DNA from 4 places in the Streptomyces sp. 8N616 genome. Region 4 is predicted to be linked to each of the others. Evidence: riboswitches for the same ligand, from Rfam matches in the RefSeq annotation. Region 4 holds a riboswitch; each other region holds the start of a gene.

Region 1 (4,204 bases), on a different contig from region 4:
ATCACTGCGCCCTGGGGAAGGGCGGGGTGGGGAACGGTCAGGCCGATGCCGCCGTCAGCACGGCCACCTCCGCGTCCGTCAGCTCGAGGTCGGCGAGCGCCAGGAGGGCGGGGAGTTGGGCAGGGGTGCGGGCGCTGGCGATAGGGGTAGCCACCGTTCGCTGGGCGGCCAGCCACGCCAGGGCGACCGTGGCGATCTCCGCGCCCCGCGCCGAGGCGACCTCGTCGAGCGCGGCCAGCACGCGCCGCCCGCGCTCCGTCTCCAAGTGCTGGGCCGCCCGCCCGGCCCGCGCGCTGTCCACCGCCGCGCCCGCCCGGTACTTGCCGGTGAGGAAGCCGGAGGCGAGCGCGGAGTACGGGACGGCCGCCAGTCCGTGGCGGGCCGCGACGTCCGCGAGCGGCCCCTCGTACGTATCGCGCGAGACGAGGTTGTAGTGCGGCTGGAGGGCAGCGTACTTCGCCAGGCCCTCGCGGTCGGAGAAGGCGAGCGACGCCTCGAGCCGCTCGGGCGAGATGTTGGAGGCGCCGATCTGCCGGACCTTGCCCTCCCGCACCAGCTGGTCGAGGGCGGTGATGATCTCCTCGACCGGGACGCCGGGGTCGTCGAAGTGGGTGTAGTAGAGGTCGATGGAGTCGGTCCGCAGGCGGCGGAGGGATTCCTCCGCGGCCGCCTTGATGGTGCCGGCGGCCAGGCCCTTGAAGTCCGGGTGTCCGCCGGCCTTGGTGGCGACGACGATCTCGGAGCGGTTGCCGCGCGCCGCCAGCCAGTTGCCGATGACGGTCTCGGACTCGCCGCCGGAATTGCCCTGGATCCAGGCCGAGTAGACGTCGGCGGTGTCGAGGAAGTTGCCGCCCGCCTCCGCATACGCGTCGAGTACGGCGAAGGACTGCGCCTCGTCCGCGGTCCAGCCGAAGACGTTGCCGCCGAGGGAGAGGGGGTGGACGGTCAGATCACCGATGATCTTGTTCCTGTCAGCCATACGGCTGATCAACGCCGCCCGGCGCCGGGCTATTCCGGGCCGTGCCCGCACAGCGACGCGGACTGAGAAGCGGGGACGCGGACACGCAGGCAAGCCGACAGCCCTGGTGTCGGGGGGTTTGCACCAGGGCTGCCGACGAACAGGGTGCGATAAGTCAGAGCAACCGTACGGACGTCAGAGCGAGAGGCCCTTGCCGCGCAGCCAGGCCGCCGGGTCGATCGGGTCGCCGCCGCCCGGCCGTACCTCCAGGTGGAGGTGGGGGCCGGTGACATTGCCCGTGGCGCCGACGCGGCCGATCGTCTCGCCCGTCGTCACCTCGCCCGACGTCTGGGTCATCGAGGAGAGGTGGCAGTACCAGATCTCGGTGCCGTCCTCGAGGGTGAGGACGATCCGGTAGCCGTAGGAGCCCGCCCAGCCGGCCTCCGTGATCGTGCCGCCGTGCACCGCCTTGACGGGGGTCCCGGTCGGGGCGGCGAAGTCCTGGCCCGTGTGCGTGCTGGACCACATGGAGCCGGACTCGCCGAAGCTCGAAGTCAGCGTGTACGAGGAGGTGGGGAGGCTGTAGCTGCGGGCCAGCTTGGCGAGCCGCTCGGCCTCGGCCTTGCGCGCCGCCTCCTCGGCAGCCTTCCGCTCGGCCTCCTTCTTCGCGGCGGCGGCCTCCGCCTTCGCCTCGGCGGCCTCCTGGGCCGCCTTCTCCGCCGCGGCCTTCTGCGCGGCCTCGCGCTCCGCCGTCTCCGCCGCCGTCTGCTGCTGCTCGGCCTGGCGCATGATGCGGGCGCGCAGCGCCTCGCCCGCGTCGGCGCCCTCGGCCGCCTCCTCGTCGGTGAGACCGGCCTGGGAGAGCGGGGCCGCGGCGGTCACGGTGCCGTCGCCGACGCTGTCCGCGTCGTCGGATATCAGCGAGCCGATGCCGGGGAGCGCCTTGGCGTCGGGGAGCTTGTCCGAGACATACGAGAGGTCCGGCATGGAGATGGAGACCGGCGGCTTGTCCTGCGCACTCGCCATGCCGCCCGCACCGACGGCGGCGAACACGCCGACCCCGAGGACCGCGCCGCTGCGGGCCATGCCACCACCGCGCTGCTTGACGACGCGGTGCCTGCCGCGCACCGGGGCCAGGGAATCCGTGGTCGGGTTCCAGTCGCCGGAACCGGCGGCCGGGTAGTCCTCACCGAACTCACCGAATCCGCCCGGCCCGAAGTCGAAGCTCTGGGTGCCGGAGGGTTCGGGCGAGATCTCGGGGACAGGCCTGTTGGACGCCACTCGGGCGCACTCCTTTCCTTCCTTCTCGCCTACCGGGTTAGCTGACGGGTTCGGAGCAGGAAGGTCTCCTACGGGCCCCTCCGGAGAGGCGCCCGATTCACCCCAAGGTGGTGGTTCCCCGGTTCCCTTGGTGCAGGTCGTGCAGGTGGTGCTGGTGGTGCGGGATTCGGCGTAGGCGCACGGTGCCACCTCTTGTGGCGGCTGGGACGACCGCGCTGCGTTATCGAACGTTAATAGACGGCGGGACGTGATTCCAAGCCGTTCGGTGTGATCGTTAACGAAATCCCGAGGGACCAATCAGGACAGGAAGCCGCCAATTCGGGCGAGTTGCCCCCACGCCTGAAAACACCGCTCCCCTGATCGTGCGTCAGTTGTTATACGCAGGGATGCGCGCGGTTACGGAACGTAGGAGGCGGGGCGGGTGACCGCCGGCATCGCCATGCCGTCCGGCACTCCGCCCGCCGCATGCCGCCGTACGTCCGCCACGAGCGCGTCCGGCAGCGCGTCTGGCCCGGGTAACCGCCGGCCGCGCAGCCGCTCCCCCGGGTCGCAGAAGGCGCCCTCCGCATTCCGCGCCTCGGTCACTCCGTCCGTGAACAGCAGCAGCGCGGCGCCCCCGGGGAAGGCGAACTCGTCCACCCGGTCTCGTACGGGTGCAGGCCCTCGCGCCGCCTGCCCTGGCCCCGGGATGGTTTCCCTGCACACCGAGGAGCCCGAAATTGCGCCTTTGGAGTAGTTTCGTAGATATGAACACCGCAGCGAGGTCCTGGGCGGGCCGCACCCTGCTTCTGCCGGTGCTGGCGGTGCTCGCCGCCGCCCTCGTACTGGTGGCCGTCATGGCTCCCGGGGCGCGGGCCGCGGACGGGCTCGACAGCGCCGCGAACGCCCTGAAGAAGGGCCCTGTCTACGTCGATCCGCGCGCTTCGGGGCAGCTGCCCGCCGCCGATGCGGACGCGCTGGCGGACAAGATCGAGAAGGCGGACAAGCCGGTGTTCGTCGCCGTGCTGCCCAGCGCCTCCGAGTTCCAGCCGTCGACGCTGCTCCAGGACCTGCGGACCAAGGTCGGGATTACCGGCGTGTACGCGGTCGCGCTGGGTGACCGGTTCGACGCGGGCGCCGACTCCTCGGTGATGTCCCGCAACGCGGTCTCCAACCTCTCCGGCGCCGTGGAGCGCTCCGACCCCGGCGACGTGAGCGCCATGGTCAACGGCTTCGTCGATCAGGCCCTGCAGCAGGCCAACGGCCACGCCCCGGCCACCTGGAGCGGCGGCTCGGGCACCAGCACCGGCACCGGGGACGGCACCGGCGTCAGCGCGGCCGGCCTGCTCGTGACGCTCGGCGTGCTGATCACGGCCGTCGGCGGCGGAGCCCTGCTGGTCAGCCGCCGGGGCAAGCAGCGCAGGGCCGAGCGGGACCGTGCGCAGCTGGAGACGCTCCGCCCGGTCGTGGACGAGGACATCACCGCCTTCGGCGAGGAACTGGAGCGGATCGACTTCGACCCCTCGGCACCGAAGACGGACGACGCGATGCGCGAGGACTACGCCCGCGCCCTGGACTCGTACGACAAGGCGAAGGCATCGATGGACCGCGCGCGGCGGCCCAGTGACGTACGGGATGTGACCGAGTCGCTGGAGGACGGCCGGTTCTCGCTGGCCACGCTGGAGGCGCGGCGGGACGGCGAGCCGCTGCCCGAGCGCCGGGTGCCGTGCTTCTTCGACCCGCGGCACGGCCCGTCGGTCCAGGACGTGCAGTGGGCGCCGTCGGGCGGCGAGGAGCGCACCGTGCCGGTGTGCGCGGCGGACGCGGCGCGCCTCGAGGACGGCGAGGAGCCGATGGGGCGCGAGGTGGAGACGGCGTCCGGGCGCAGGCCGTACTGGGAGGCCGGACCGGCGTACGGGCCGTGGGCCTACGGCTATTTCGGCGGCGGCATCCTGCCGGGGCTGCTGGCGGGCACGCTGCTGGGCA
Region 2 (4,204 bases), on a different contig from region 4:
GGACCGCTCCCTGCCGTATGCGTCGAGCTTGTGCGGGGCCTGTTACGAGGTCTGCCCGGTCAAGATCAATATCCCGGAGGTGCTCGTCCATCTGCGGGCCCGGGTGGTGGACGGTGCCAGGCGGCGCCGGGTGCCGGGGCTCGAGCGGGCGGCGATGGCGGTGGCGGGCTGGGTGCTCTCCCGTCCGTCCCGTCTGGCGGCGGTACAGCGGGTGGGGGCCGTGGCCGGGCGGCTGCTGGGCGGGCGCCGGGGCGTACGCCGGTTGCCGGGGCCGCTGTCCGCCTGGACCGACGCCCGCGACGCACCGCTCCCGGCCGAGGAGAGCTTCCGGGCCTGGTGGAGGAGGACACACTCGTGAACGCACGCACTGAAGTGCTGGACCGCATTCGCCGCGCGCTGGCGGACGTACCGGAGGGCGAGCGTCCGGAGGACGTGCCGGTGGCCCGGCACTACTCCCGGGGCGGATCCCCGCCCACCGGGTCGCCGGCGGCGGTGAAGCTGCTGGCGGAACGGATGGCGGACTACGGGGCTGTGGTGCGGCTGGTGACCGCCGACGACGTGGCTGGGGGCGCCGAAGCGGTGGGGGCGGGCGTCGACAGCGCGGCCTCCGGCGGCGCGGCCTACGGCGCCGTGGCCACGGCCGTCGCGGAGGCTCTCGCCGCTCGCCGCGCGGGCTGCGTCGTCGTGCCCCACGGATTTCCGCCCGCGTGGCGGGCCGGGCTGCCCCCGGAGCGGGTGCTCAGCGACGATCCGCGGCTGCCCGTACGTGAACTCGACCGCGTCGACGGCACGGTGACGACGGTGGCCGCGGCCATTGCGGACACCGGAACGCTGGTCCTCGACGGCGGCCCCGGCCAGGGCCGGCGAGCCCTGACCCTGGTGCCCGACTACCACCTGTGCCTGATCCGGGCCGACCAGATCGTGGCCTCCGTGCCGGAGGCTCTGGCCCGGCTGGATCCCGCCCGGCCGCTGACTTTCATCTCCGGCCCTTCGGCCACCAGCGACATCGAACTCGACCGGGTCGAAGGCGTGCACGGACCGCGCACGCTCGAGGCCCTGATCGTCGTCTGATGTCCGCGAGTGCCCTTATTTTTGCAGGGAGTTGCCATGACCGTCCTCGACCGATACCCGAGCCTCACGCGGGCTGCGGTGCCTGAGCGCACCGTCCCGCGTCCGGAGCACCCCAGAGCCATGGCGTTCTGCGCGCTGCCCGCCGAGGACTGGGCGGTGCACCGGGCCAGGTCCTTCGCCCGCGCACAGCTCATGGCGTGGCGGACGGGCGACGACCTGGCCGAGTCGGCGCGCATCATCGTCACGGAGTTCGTCACCAACGCCGTGCGGCACAGCGGCGCCGCCGACGTCAGCGTACGGCTGGCCCACGCCCCTCCGGAGGTGTGGATCGAGGTCTTCGACGGCGGCCGGTGGCGGCCCGCTCCCGGCCCTTCCGTTCCGGGCCCTTCAGTTCCCGGCATGGACCTGGACGCGGACCTCGCCGAGTGCGGCCGGGGCTTCCCCCTGGTGGACGCCCTGGCACGGCGGTACGGCGTCCACGTCACGCCCCACGGCACGTGCGCCTGGGCGCTGCTGGTGACACCCCCGGCAGCGCACGCCTAGCGCGCGTTTCCGGCCAGCTCCCTGAGGACGCGCTCGGTGAATGCGTCGAACGGAACGTCCCCCAGCACCTAACCCGCATCCGTCCACGCCGGGGCCCAGGGGCGGCGGGCCGACCTGGTGCATGTGGGCTCCGTGGACGGCCACGTGCGACGGTACGCCGTCCAACCATGAGGCCGAGCCTGCGCCGCTTTGCCGGAGATATCGTGCTTACCCATCCCGAACTGCCCTGTGATGAAAGTGAGTTGACTCCGTATCCGTTTGTGAAGACCTTGTGTTCAATCGCAAGGTACCTCTAACGTGCTCGGCGTTCGAGAGACGAACACCGCGTGGCCGGACCGCCGAATCCTGCCCCCGGCGCGCGGCAGCACGTCATCGCCGCCGGGCAGGAGCGGGGGACCCACTTTGTGCCGTACGGACCGTATGTTCCGGACGGCTTGGGGTGAAGCCGTGGCAGCCGCACGGCCGGGCGAGTCTCCAGCCCGAACCCGACAGCTCACCTCGCAGGCGTTCGGAGTACGGAGCCTCCATGACGTCTGCAGTCGGACGACACCGCGTCCCACGTCCCCGGAACGCCACCCGCCGCCCCGCCGGCCGCGGCTCCGCCGCCGGCGCGCCCCCGGCGCCACGGTAAGCAGGGGCGACCGCATCGCACTCTCCGCCGCCACCGGCGACATCACCGGGCCTCACCTGCACTTCGAGGTGCACACCACCCCGGAGTACGGGTCCGCCGTCGACTCGCTGGACCGGCTGCCGGCCCACGGCCCGCAGAGCTGACGCCTCACCCCGGACCGAAGATTCCGTCACAGGCCCGGTGCGGTGATCGGCCACGCGTTCCCCTGCGTTCCCACCTACCCCCACCTGCTGAATTCCCCTGCCCGATGGGCAAACCCAGGACCTGCCACCCCTCCCGGCAGGCAGGAGGAGACACGATGAGACCTTTCGCGCTGAACTACGCCCGCCCGGCCGTACACCCACCCCTCGCGATTCCTTACGTCTATGAATCCACACGGCAGTTGAACGTCCTGCCCGACGGACGCCCGGCCATCAGCGACCAGGCTCTGCTGCTGGCGACCGGCACCACTACGTCCACCGCCGGTTCCAAAACGCACTTCGACGACTGAGCGTGACCTCGGACAGGTGCTGGGCGGGTCAGTCTCCGCCTGTCGGCTGATACCGGCCTGCTGACCACGTCCTGGAGGCGGCAACGCTCACGTTGGTCCAGACCTATTGACGATAGGTCTCGACCAACTTACGTTCAACGCGTGTTACGCAGAATGCGGTCACCGGCATGCGAGGGAGCGCAGCATGATGGGTCGGACGGCACGTCTGCTGGTGGTCGGCCTGGCGATGGCTTTCGCCGTGCAGATGCCGGTCGCCGCGGCACCGAGTGCGCCGAGCGCACCGCGGGACGAAACCTGCGCGGTCAAGCCGAAGCCCTCGGGCAAGGTGCTCCAGGGGTACTGGGAGAACTGGGACGGCGCGGCGAACGGCGTTCACCCGCCGTTCGGATGGACTCCGATCACTGACACCCGTATCCGCGATCACGGTTACAACGTGATCAATGCGGCATTCCCGGTCATCCGCTCGGACGGCACCGTCCTGTGGGAGGACGGGATGGACGCGACGGTGAAGGTGGCGACCCCGGCCGAGATGTGCCAGGCCAAGGGGGCCGGTGCCACAATCCTGATGTCCATCGGCGGTGCGGCGGCCGGTATCGACCTCAGCTCCCGTACGGTCGCCGACCGCTTCATCGAGACCGTGGTGCCGATCCTCAAGGAGTACAACTTCGACGGCATCGACATCGACATCGAGACCGGCCTCGTCGGCAGCGGCAACATCAACGAGCTGTCGACCTCGCAGGCCAACCTCGTGCACATCATCGACGGCGTGCTCGCCCGGATGCCCCCGGACTTCGGCCTGACGATGGCGCCCGAGACGGCCTACGTCACCGGGGGCAGCGTGACATACGGCTCGATCTGGGGCGCCTACCTGCCGATCGTGAAGAAGTACGCCGACAACGGCCGGCTCTGGTGGCTGAACATGCAGTACTACAACGGCAGCATGTACGGGTGCTCCGGCGACTCGTACTCCGCCGGCACGGTCGAAGGGTTCACCGCGCAGACGGACTGCCTGAACAGGGGCCTGGTCGTCCAGGGCACCACGATCCGGGTTCCCTACGACAAGCAGGTACCGGGATTGCCGGCGCAACCGGGCGCCGGGGGCGGCCACATGTCGCCCGACCTGGTGTCGCAGGCCTGGAACACCTACAACAACGGATTGAAGGGCCTGATGACCTGGTCGATCAACTGGGACGGGTCGAAGGGATGGACGTTCGGGGACAACGTCAAGGCTCTGCAGGGCCGCTGAAGCCGGAACTTCCGGAGTCAAGTAGGTCGATCGCACCCCCCATGGGCGACGAGCGGGTCCGCGACCGACCGGTAGTGCTCGGGCCAGCGGTGTCCGGGGATTCCGCCGAGACCCTGGGCTCAGGTGTCGGTGCGAGCCAGGATGCCTTCGAGCAGCCCCGTCGCCTGGCCGACCTCGATGAGGTACCCGTCCGGATCACGCATGTAGCAGCGCAGTTCGGCAC
Region 3 (4,204 bases), on a different contig from region 4:
TGACCGCATTCGCCGACCGCGCCGCCATGCCGTACGCCTCGTCGACGCGGCGCAGCGCCTCCGCGAAGGTGATCTTCTCGCGCAGCGCGAGCGCCTCGATCATGGCTTCGGCGCGCTCGCCGATACCGCGCTTGGGGACGTTGAGGATCCGGCGCAGCGGCACGGTGTCCTCGGGGTTGGCGAGCACCCGCAGGTAGGCGAGGACGTCGCGGACCTCCTTGCGCTCGTAGAAGCGCACGCCGCCGACGACCTTGTACGGCAGCCCGACCCGGATGAAGATCTCCTCGAAGACACGGGACTGGGCGTTCGTACGGTAGAAGACGGCGACGTCGCCCGCCCTGGCCTCGTCCTCGTCCGTCAGCCGGTCGATCTCGTCGGCGACGAACTGGGCCTCGTCGTGCTCGGTGTCCGCGACATAGCCGGTGATCGCGGAGCCCGCCCCCGCCTCCGTCCACAGGTTCTTGGGGCGGCGGTTGGCGTTCCGCTCGATGACGGCGTTCGCGGCGCTGAGGATCGTCTGCGTGGAGCGGTAGTTCTGCTCCAGCAGGATCGTGGTGGCGTCGGGGTAGTCCTCCTCGAACTGGAGGATGTTGCGGATGGTCGCGCCGCGGAAGGCGTAGATCGACTGGTCGGCGTCGCCGACGACGCACAGCTCGGCCACGTTGAGATCGGGCGCGGTCTCCCCGGTCCCCACCAGCTCGCGCACCAGCGTGTACTGCGCGTGGTTGGTGTCCTGGTACTCGTCCACCAGCACGTGGCGGAAGCGGCGCCGGTAGTGCTCCGCAACGTCCGGGAACGCCTGGAGCAGGTGGACGGTGGTCATGATGATGTCGTCGAAGTCCAGCGCGTTGGCCTCGCGCAACCGCGACTGGTACAGCGCGTACGCCTCGGCGAGGGTCTTCTCGAACCCGTCGCTCGCCTGCGCCGCGAAGTCCTCGTCGTCGATGAGCTCGTTCTTGAGGTTGGAGATCTTGGCGCTGAAGGACTTCGGCGGGTAGCGCTTCGGGTCGAGGTCGAGGTCGCGGCAGACCAGGGACATCAGGCGCTTGGAGTCGGCGGCGTCGTAGATGGAGAAGCTGGAGGTGAAGCCGAGCTTCTTGCTCTCCCGGCGCAGGATGCGGACGCAGGCGCTGTGGAAGGTGGACACCCACATCGCGTTCGCCCGCGGCCCGACGAGCTGCTCGACGCGCTCCTTCATCTCGCCCGCGGCCTTGTTGGTGAAGGTGATCGCGAGGATCTGGCCGGGGTGCACGCGGCGCGCGCCCAGCAGATACGCGATGCGGTGCGTCAGCACGCGGGTCTTGCCGGATCCGGCGCCGGCGACGATGAGCAGCGGAGAGCCGGTGTGGACGACGGCGGCGCGCTGCTGCTCGTTCAGCCCCTCGAGCAGCGCGGCGGGGTCAACGGCGGGCCGCGGGGCGCCGTTGCGGTAGTAGCGCTCCCGCGCATCCTCGTCGGCGGCAGCGTCGAAGCGGCCCGCGAAGAGGCCGGCCGGGATCTCCTCCGGGCCACTGTCCTCGGGCGGCGGGGGCGGGTGTTCCTCGCCGGGGTGGCTCGAGTGGCCAGCGTGGCCGGAGGGACCCGTGTGGCCAGGGTGACCCGGCCCCGGGAGTCCGGCCGGGGGCTCTGCCGGGTGCTCGAGGTCCGCCAGGAAGCTGTCGTCAAAGAGGCTGCTCATCGTTCACCGAGTCTAGGCCGCGGGGCTGACAGCCCACGCCGGTTCCCGCCCCTCCGCTGTGGGAGGGTCGCATTTCGCCCTAAACGATCGCGCCGCAGAAAGGTCACGAAAAGGTTTCGGGCATATCGAACATCAGCCTTCACAACCGCCCCACACGTTGGCTACCGTGCTCGCTCAGGCGGCCCGATCCCCCTGCCGGCGACCGCGTCGGCACGGGCAGCCTCCGCCGAGTCCGGCGCTGCCCGAAGGACGTCCTGAGGACGCCCGAAGGCATCCGGAGCCGGGGACCCAACGTACGACCGGGGTGAATCGGCCCCCGCACGCCCGCGTGTCAGAGCGTGGCGGCGCGCGGTGGCCGTAGGGCAGCCTTCCGATCGCCCGAACCCGACAGCTAACCCGGTAGGCGGTCCACGGAAGGAGTCGCGCGCCTTGGCGTCGCACCGCAAACGGCGGACTCGAATGTTCACGTCCCCCGGTTCCGGCCGCGCGGCCGTCGGACTGACGACCGCGGCCCTCGCCTCGGTCAGCCTGCTCTCGCAGAGCGCGCAGGCCGCGCCGGACGAGCCGAAGCAGAGCATCGAGGAAGTCCAGAAGAAGGTCGACGAGCTCTATCGGCAGGCCGGCACCGCAACGCAGCAGTACAACCAGGCCAAGGAGCGCAGCGAGAAGCAGCGCACCAAGGTCGACCGGCTGCTCGACGACGTCGCGAAGCGGACGGACAAACTCAACGAGGCTCGGCGCATGCTGGGCAGCTACGCGGCCGCGCAGTACCGCAACGGGGGCATGGCCTCGACGGCGACGATGATGCTCGCCGACGACCCGCAGGGCTACTTCGACCAGGACCATCTGATGTCCCGGATGACCGGCCGGCAGCGGCAGGCCGTCGAGGACTTCCAGACGGAGCAGGAGGCCGCGTCGAAGAAGCGCGCCGAGGCCACCGAGAGCCTCGCGTCGCTGACCGAGTCGCAGAAGGAGCTCCGCACCACCAAGGAGTCCGTGCAGGGCAAGCTCTCGGAGGCGCGCGAGCTGCTGTCGAAGCTGACGGCCGAGGAGAAGGCGCGGCTGGCGGAGCTCGAGCGCAAGCGGGAGGCCGAGGCCCGGCGCAAGGCGGAGGAACTGGCGCGGCAGCAGGCGGAGAAGGCGCGCCAGGAACAAGAGCAGGAGCAGAACGACGGCTCCGGCTCGACCGACGGAGGCTCGGACTCGGGTACGGACTCGGGCGCCGACTCGTACGCCACCAAGGCCGCCAAGGCCATCGACTTCGCGCGGGCCCAGATAGGCAAGCCGTACGTGTGGGGCGCGACAGGCCCGAACTCGTACGACTGCTCGGGGCTCACGCAGGCCGCCTGGAAGTACGCCGGGGTCTCGCTGCCGCGCACGACCTGGGACCAGGTGAAGGTCGGCACGCGGGTCGCCACGGAGGACCTGAAGCCGGGCGATCTCGTCTTCTTCTACGACGACATCAGCCACGTCGGGCTCTACATAGGCGACGGCCAGATGATCCATGCACCGAAGCCGGGCGCGAACGTCCGCACCGAGGCGATCACGTACATGCCGATCTACGGCAGCGTCCGCCCCGCATAGCCCACGTGCCTGCACAGCCGCGCGGGAGGGGCCCCGGGAGCGTTCGTGCGCCCCGGGGGCCCGCCCCGCCGGATCGGCAGGTCAGGTCCAGAGGACGGCGATGAAGATGTTGGCGATGGTGAGGAGGCCGACCGTGCCGAATGCCGCCTTGTCGACCTTCTCCTCGTCCCGCTTCACGTAGACCAGGCCGAGGATGACGACCAGAAGCGCGAGCTTCACGCCTATCTTGACGTTGTTGACGGCCTGGTCGTCGGCCTGGTTGAGGCCGACCAGCGCGACGCCCGTGATCAGCATGGTCAGCGCGCCGTGCAGCATGGCCGGGTTGAAGCGGGCCGTTCCGGCGCTCATTGCCTTCATCTGCGTGAGGAAGCCGCCGAGCAGGGCCGCGATGCCGATGATGTGCAGGCCGACGAAGACACTGATAAGTACGTCCATGCGGCGGAGCGTAGCCGGGCCCGTAGCACCGCTCTCCACCGAGGTGCGCCTCAATCGCCGCTTCGGTCACGGCCGCACCAAGAAGGCGGCAGCACCCGGGAGTTCACCCGCCGCTTCTGTTCAGTGCCGCTCTTAAACGTTCCAATCCCGGTCATCACGACACCTGCCCGTAACACGGAGGTCTAGCGTCCTCCACCGAGGCGCCCCCACGCGCCCCGGTGGCGACCCCCGCACGGCCACCGGAAAGGCAGGAAGGAAGTGACGGCCGCCGTGGCCTCGCACAGGAAGCCCAGGCAGCGATCGCTCACTGGCACGCTCACCGGCACGTTCACCGGCATCACGGGCATCACGGGCCTCACGGGCATGAGAGGTGGTACCGCAGCCCGTACGGCCGCGACGCTCGCCCTCGCGAGCGCGGCAGGCGCAACCGGCGTCGTCGGCGCTGCGCAGGCCGAGCCCAGCCTCACGCCCGCCCAGGTCAAGGCCGAGGTCGACCGGCTCCACCAC
Region 4 (4,204 bases):
GCAGAACGACCTCTTCTCCGCGATGCACCGGCTGCCGCACGACGAGGTCTGGCACTTCTACCTCGGGGACCCGGTGGAACTGCTGCTCCTGGAGCGGGACGGCGCATCGCGGGTGGAGGTGCTCGGCCAGGACGTGCGCGCCGGGCAGCACATCCAGTACGTCGTGCCGGGCGGCACCTGGATGGGCGCGCGGGTGCGGCCCGGCGGCAGCCACGCGCTCCTGGGATGCACGCTGGCCCCCGGGTTCCTCCCCGCGGACTACGAGGGCGGCGAGGCGGACGAGCTGGCCGCGCGCTACCCGCGGCACGGTGATCTCATCCGGGCCCTGTGCCGCAGCTCGTGACCCGTCTTCCGTATCCACCTCGTATCCACCCTCGTATCCATCCCCGTATCCACACCGGCACAGCACGACGAGGCGCCCGCCCCCGGCATAGCAGGGAGCGGGCGCCTCATGGAGTCAGGAGAGAAGACTCCGGCCGCGTCGAACCGTGTCAGATGCTGACGCCGTGCGCACGCAGGTAGGCGAGCGGGTCGATGTCCGAGCCGTAGTCCGGGCCGGTCCGCACCTCGAAGTGCAGGTGCGGGCCACTGCTGTTGCCGGTGGAGCCGGACAGGCCGATCTGCTGGCCGCCGGTCACCGCCTGGCCGGGCGAGACGGACAGCGAGGACAGGTGGGCGTACTGGCTGTACTTGCCGTCCGCGTGGCGGATGACGACCTGGTTGCCGTACGCGCCGCCCCAGCCCGCCGAGACGACCTCACCCGGGCCGATGGACTTCACCGAAGTGCCGGTGGGCACGGGGAAGTCGGCACCGGTGTGGTAGCCGCTGGACCACATGGAGCCGGCCTGGTGGTACGGCGTGCCGAGGGCCGGGTTGGAGACCGGGGCGGTGAAGCCGGAGGCGCTCTGCTCGGAAGCCGGCTTGGCCTCCTGCTTCGGGGCCTCCTGCTTCGGGGCCTGGGCCTTGGGCGCCGCGGGCTTGGGGGCCTGCTTCTTCGGAGCCTCCTGCTTGGGGGCCTGCTGCTGCGGCGCGGCCTCGGCCTTGCCGCCGCCCAGGGCCAGCTTCTGGCCCGGGTGGATCAGGTCCGGGTCGCCGCCGACGACCTGGCGGTTGTCCTGGTAGACCCGCTGCCAGCCGCCGTCGATGTGCTTGGCGGTGGCGATCTTGTAGAGCGAGTCGCCCTTGACGACGGTGTAGGACTCGGGCTTCGCCGCGCCCTTGTCCGCCGTGTCGGCCTTGTCCTCGGCGGGGGCCGGGGCGGGCTTGGTCTCGGGCTTGGTCTCGGGCTTGCCCTGGGCCTGCTCGCCGCCGGTGGAGATCGCGGGGGCCGGACCGCCCTTGGCCAGGCCGGCCTTGGGGCCGCACGCGGGCCAGGCACCGGGGCCCTGGGTGTCGAGCACCTTCTCGGCGACGGCGATCTGCTGGTCCTTGGTGGCCAGGTCGGCGCGCTCGGCGTAGTCGGTGCCGCCGAAGGCCTCCCAGGTGCTCTGCGTGAACTGCAGGCCTCCGAAGAAGCCGTTGCCGTTGTTGATGCTCCAGTTGCTGGTGCTCTCGCACTCCGCGACCTTGTCCCAGGTGTCGACGGAGGCGGCGCTCGCCTGGCCGGCGGTGATGAAGGACAGACCGATACCGGCGCCGCTTGCGGCGGCGGCGAAAGTGGCGCGGGAAATCCGGCCGGGCTTGAAGCGGCGATGACGTCCGCGTGCAGACATAGGGATCTTCCTCTCCTACGCCTGCGAGGTGAGCTGTCGGGTTCGGGCTGGAGTTGCCCGGCCGTGACTTACGCAGCGGCGAGCGCTGCGGCACGTCTTCACCCCAAGCCGGACCACGCCGAGCGCGGTACGGCACTTACCTTTGGTTCCCCCGCTCCTGCCGTGGTGCGTTGTCGTTTCTCCCTCCGCCGGCGGCAGGACTCGGCGCTCCGGCAACAGGGCGCCCGCCCCTTTCGATGGGCAGGCAGCGGAAAAGTAAACACATCCATTTCTTCGCCACAAGTGGCGTGCATTCGCCTGATTCGCCATTGAACAGATCGACTCGGTAATGCGTCACGCTGCGCTGCCGATCTTGGTCCCAGAGCAATAGGCATTACTACTGAACGGCTCTCACAATGGGCAGTCCGTAACCAAGTTGGGAAAATCGCCGCCATTCGAGTGCGCGAAGTCACATTTAACCGGCGGTCTTTGTGAGATGGGTCACCGGCCGACTAATTGTCCGATTTGGCATCTGAATTCAGCTTTGGTGGATTGCAGGCATTAGAAGCCTCTTTGCCGCCCGAGAATCTATCCGGCGAAACGGATGAATGCGGACCAAGTTCCGGAGATGCGCCACAGCCGGGCCCTCTCCCGCGGCTATCGTGAACACCCCGGTCGCGGATCTTGCGGAGTCGGAGTGCAGAGAGCGGAAGAGCTGATCGACACCAGGTCACAGGCGCCGCCGGAAGCCGGTGCGAACCCATCCCGTACGAGCTCCGGCGTGGGGCACCCCGACCGCCGTACGGGCCCCGACCGCGGTACGGGCGCCGACCGCCGGGCGTGGCCGCTCGCCGCGGCCGGAGCGCTCGCCCTCGCGGTGGCGGCCGCGGCGGCCACCGGGGTGGTCGGATGGCCGGAGCCCGGGGCCGTGCAGGCCTGGCGGACGATCTGCCTCGCCATCACGGTGCAGGCCCTGCCGTTCCTGCTGCTGGGCACCGCGCTCTCGGGAGCCATCAACGCCTTCGTCCCCGCGCACGTCTTCAGCCGCGCCCTGCCGAAGCGGCCCGCGCTCGCCGTCCCCGTCGCCAGCGCCGCGGGCGTCGTCCTGCCGGGGTGCGAATGCGCGTCCGTGCCGGTGGCGGGGAGCCTGATCCGCCGCGGGGTGCCGCCCGCGGCCGCGCTGGCCTTCCTCCTGTCCGCCCCCGCGGTGAATCCGATCGTGCTCGCTTCCACGGCCGTCGCCTTCCCGGGCGCCCCCGAGATGGTGGCGGCCCGGTTGCTCGCCTCGCTCGCGACCTCGGCGGTCATGGGCTGGCTCTGGATCCGCCTCGGCCGCGCGGAGTGGCTGCGGCTGCCGGCGCACCGGACCGGGCACCGGCCGGGACACAGCAGGTGGGAGGAGTTCCGGCTCGGCTTCCAGCACGACTTCCTGCACGCCGGCGGCTTCCTGGTGCTCGGGGCGATGGCCGCGGCGACCTTCAACGTCGCCGTGGAGCGCTCCGTGCTGGACACCTTCGCCGGATCGCCCTGGCTCTCCGTCATCTTCCTCGCCGCGCTGGCGATCGTGCTCGCCGTCTGCTCGGAGGCCGACGCCTTCGTCGCGGCGTCGCTGACCGGGTTCTCCCCCACCGCCCGGCTGGCGTTCATGGTGGTCGGGCCGATGGTCGACGTGAAGCTGATCGCCCTGCAGTCGGGCACCTTCGGACGCGCCTTCGCCGTACGGTTCTCGGCGGCCACCGCCGTGGTGGCCGTCGCCTGCAGCGCGCTGACCGGGTGGTGGGTGCTGTGAGGCGGAACGTCCAGGTGCTGCTGCTCCTGCTGTCGGGCGCCGGAGTGCTGCACATCTCGCTCTTCAGCGAGGTGTATCTGCGGTACGTGAAGGAGGGCCTGCGGCCGCTACTGATCGTCTCGGGCGTGCTGCTGGTCGCCCTGGGGACGGTGGGCGCGGCTCGGGACGGCTTCCCCTTCGCCAAGCCCGCTGCCCGGTCCGATGCCCACGACGCGGACGCCGACGGGGACGCCGGCGCGGATCACGGGCACGGGCACGATCACGGCAAAGGCCCGCGGATCGCCTGGCTGCTCTTCCTCCCCGCGATCACCCTGCTGTTCTTCACGCCGCCCGCCCTCGGCTCGTACACCGCCGCGCGGGAGAGCGACACAGCGGTCGCGGACGGGGAGCGGTTCTCCCCGCTGCCCGGTGGGTCCCCGCTCGTCATGCCCCTGTCGGACTTCAGCTCGCGGGCGCGGCAGGACCCCGGCCGGAGCCTGGAGGGCCGTACGGTCTCGATGACCGGCTTCGTCACGCCGGGCAAGAGCGGCGGCTGGTACCTGACCCGCCTGGTGCTGAGCTGCTGCGCAGCCGACTCGCAGTCGGTCAAGGTCCGGATGCTCGGCACCGCTCCCCCGCCGGCCGACGCGTGGGTCACCGTCACCGGCACCTGGCACCCCGTGGGCACGGTGGGCACGCCCTCGGCCGCGGCGGCGCTCGACGTGGCCGGCGTGCGGCGCGTCCC

The links. A riboswitch is a leader RNA that binds a small molecule or an ion and turns the genes downstream of it on or off. The one in region 4 is predicted to bind cyclic di-AMP.
Region 1: linked by a shared signal. The riboswitch ahead of ACTWQC_RS23730 (M23 family metallopeptidase) and the one ahead of ACTWQC_RS22620 (transglycosylase family protein) in region 4 are both predicted to bind cyclic di-AMP.
Region 2: linked by a shared signal. The riboswitch ahead of tgmA (putative ATP-grasp-modified RiPP) and the one ahead of ACTWQC_RS22620 (transglycosylase family protein) in region 4 are both predicted to bind cyclic di-AMP.
Region 3: linked by a shared signal. The riboswitch ahead of ACTWQC_RS29040 (NlpC/P60 family protein) and the one ahead of ACTWQC_RS22620 (transglycosylase family protein) in region 4 are both predicted to bind cyclic di-AMP.

Annotation. Positions count from the first base shown of each region.
Region 1 covers NZ_JBQQBY010000027.1:18,944-23,147, forward strand. The annotation lists gene ACTWQC_RS23725 (aldo/keto reductase) at 38-979, opposite strand; gene ACTWQC_RS23730 (M23 family metallopeptidase) at 1,154-2,239, opposite strand; cyclic di-AMP (ydaO/yuaA leader) riboswitch at 2,252-2,421, opposite strand; gene ACTWQC_RS23735 (SpoIIE family protein phosphatase) at 2,636-2,878, opposite strand; gene ACTWQC_RS23740 (hypothetical protein) at 2,986-4,204, shown strand, end outside.
Region 2 covers NZ_JBQQBY010000006.1:65,779-69,982, forward strand. The annotation lists gene ACTWQC_RS07250 (lactate utilization protein B) at 1-358, shown strand, start outside; gene ACTWQC_RS07255 (LutC/YkgG family protein) at 355-1,071, shown strand; gene ACTWQC_RS07260 (ATP-binding protein) at 1,108-1,614, shown strand; cyclic di-AMP (ydaO/yuaA leader) riboswitch at 1,978-2,137, shown strand; gene tgmA (putative ATP-grasp-modified RiPP) at 2,544-2,735, shown strand; gene ACTWQC_RS07270 (chitinase) at 2,923-3,981, shown strand; gene ACTWQC_RS07275 (VOC family protein) at 4,101-4,204, opposite strand, start outside.
Region 3 covers NZ_JBQQBY010000039.1:23,914-28,117, reverse strand. The annotation lists gene pcrA (DNA helicase PcrA) at 1-1,678, opposite strand, end outside; cyclic di-AMP (ydaO/yuaA leader) riboswitch at 1,930-2,099, shown strand; gene ACTWQC_RS29040 (NlpC/P60 family protein) at 2,138-3,262, shown strand; gene ACTWQC_RS29035 (hypothetical protein) at 3,344-3,697, opposite strand; gene ACTWQC_RS29030 (NlpC/P60 family protein) at 3,968-4,204, shown strand, end outside.
Region 4 covers NZ_JBQQBY010000025.1:19,086-23,289, reverse strand. The annotation lists gene ACTWQC_RS22625 (cupin domain-containing protein) at 1-343, shown strand, start outside; gene ACTWQC_RS22620 (transglycosylase family protein) at 492-1,712, opposite strand; cyclic di-AMP (ydaO/yuaA leader) riboswitch at 1,716-1,892, opposite strand; gene ACTWQC_RS22615 (permease) at 2,389-3,480, shown strand; gene ACTWQC_RS22610 (TIGR03943 family putative permease subunit) at 3,477-4,204, shown strand, end outside.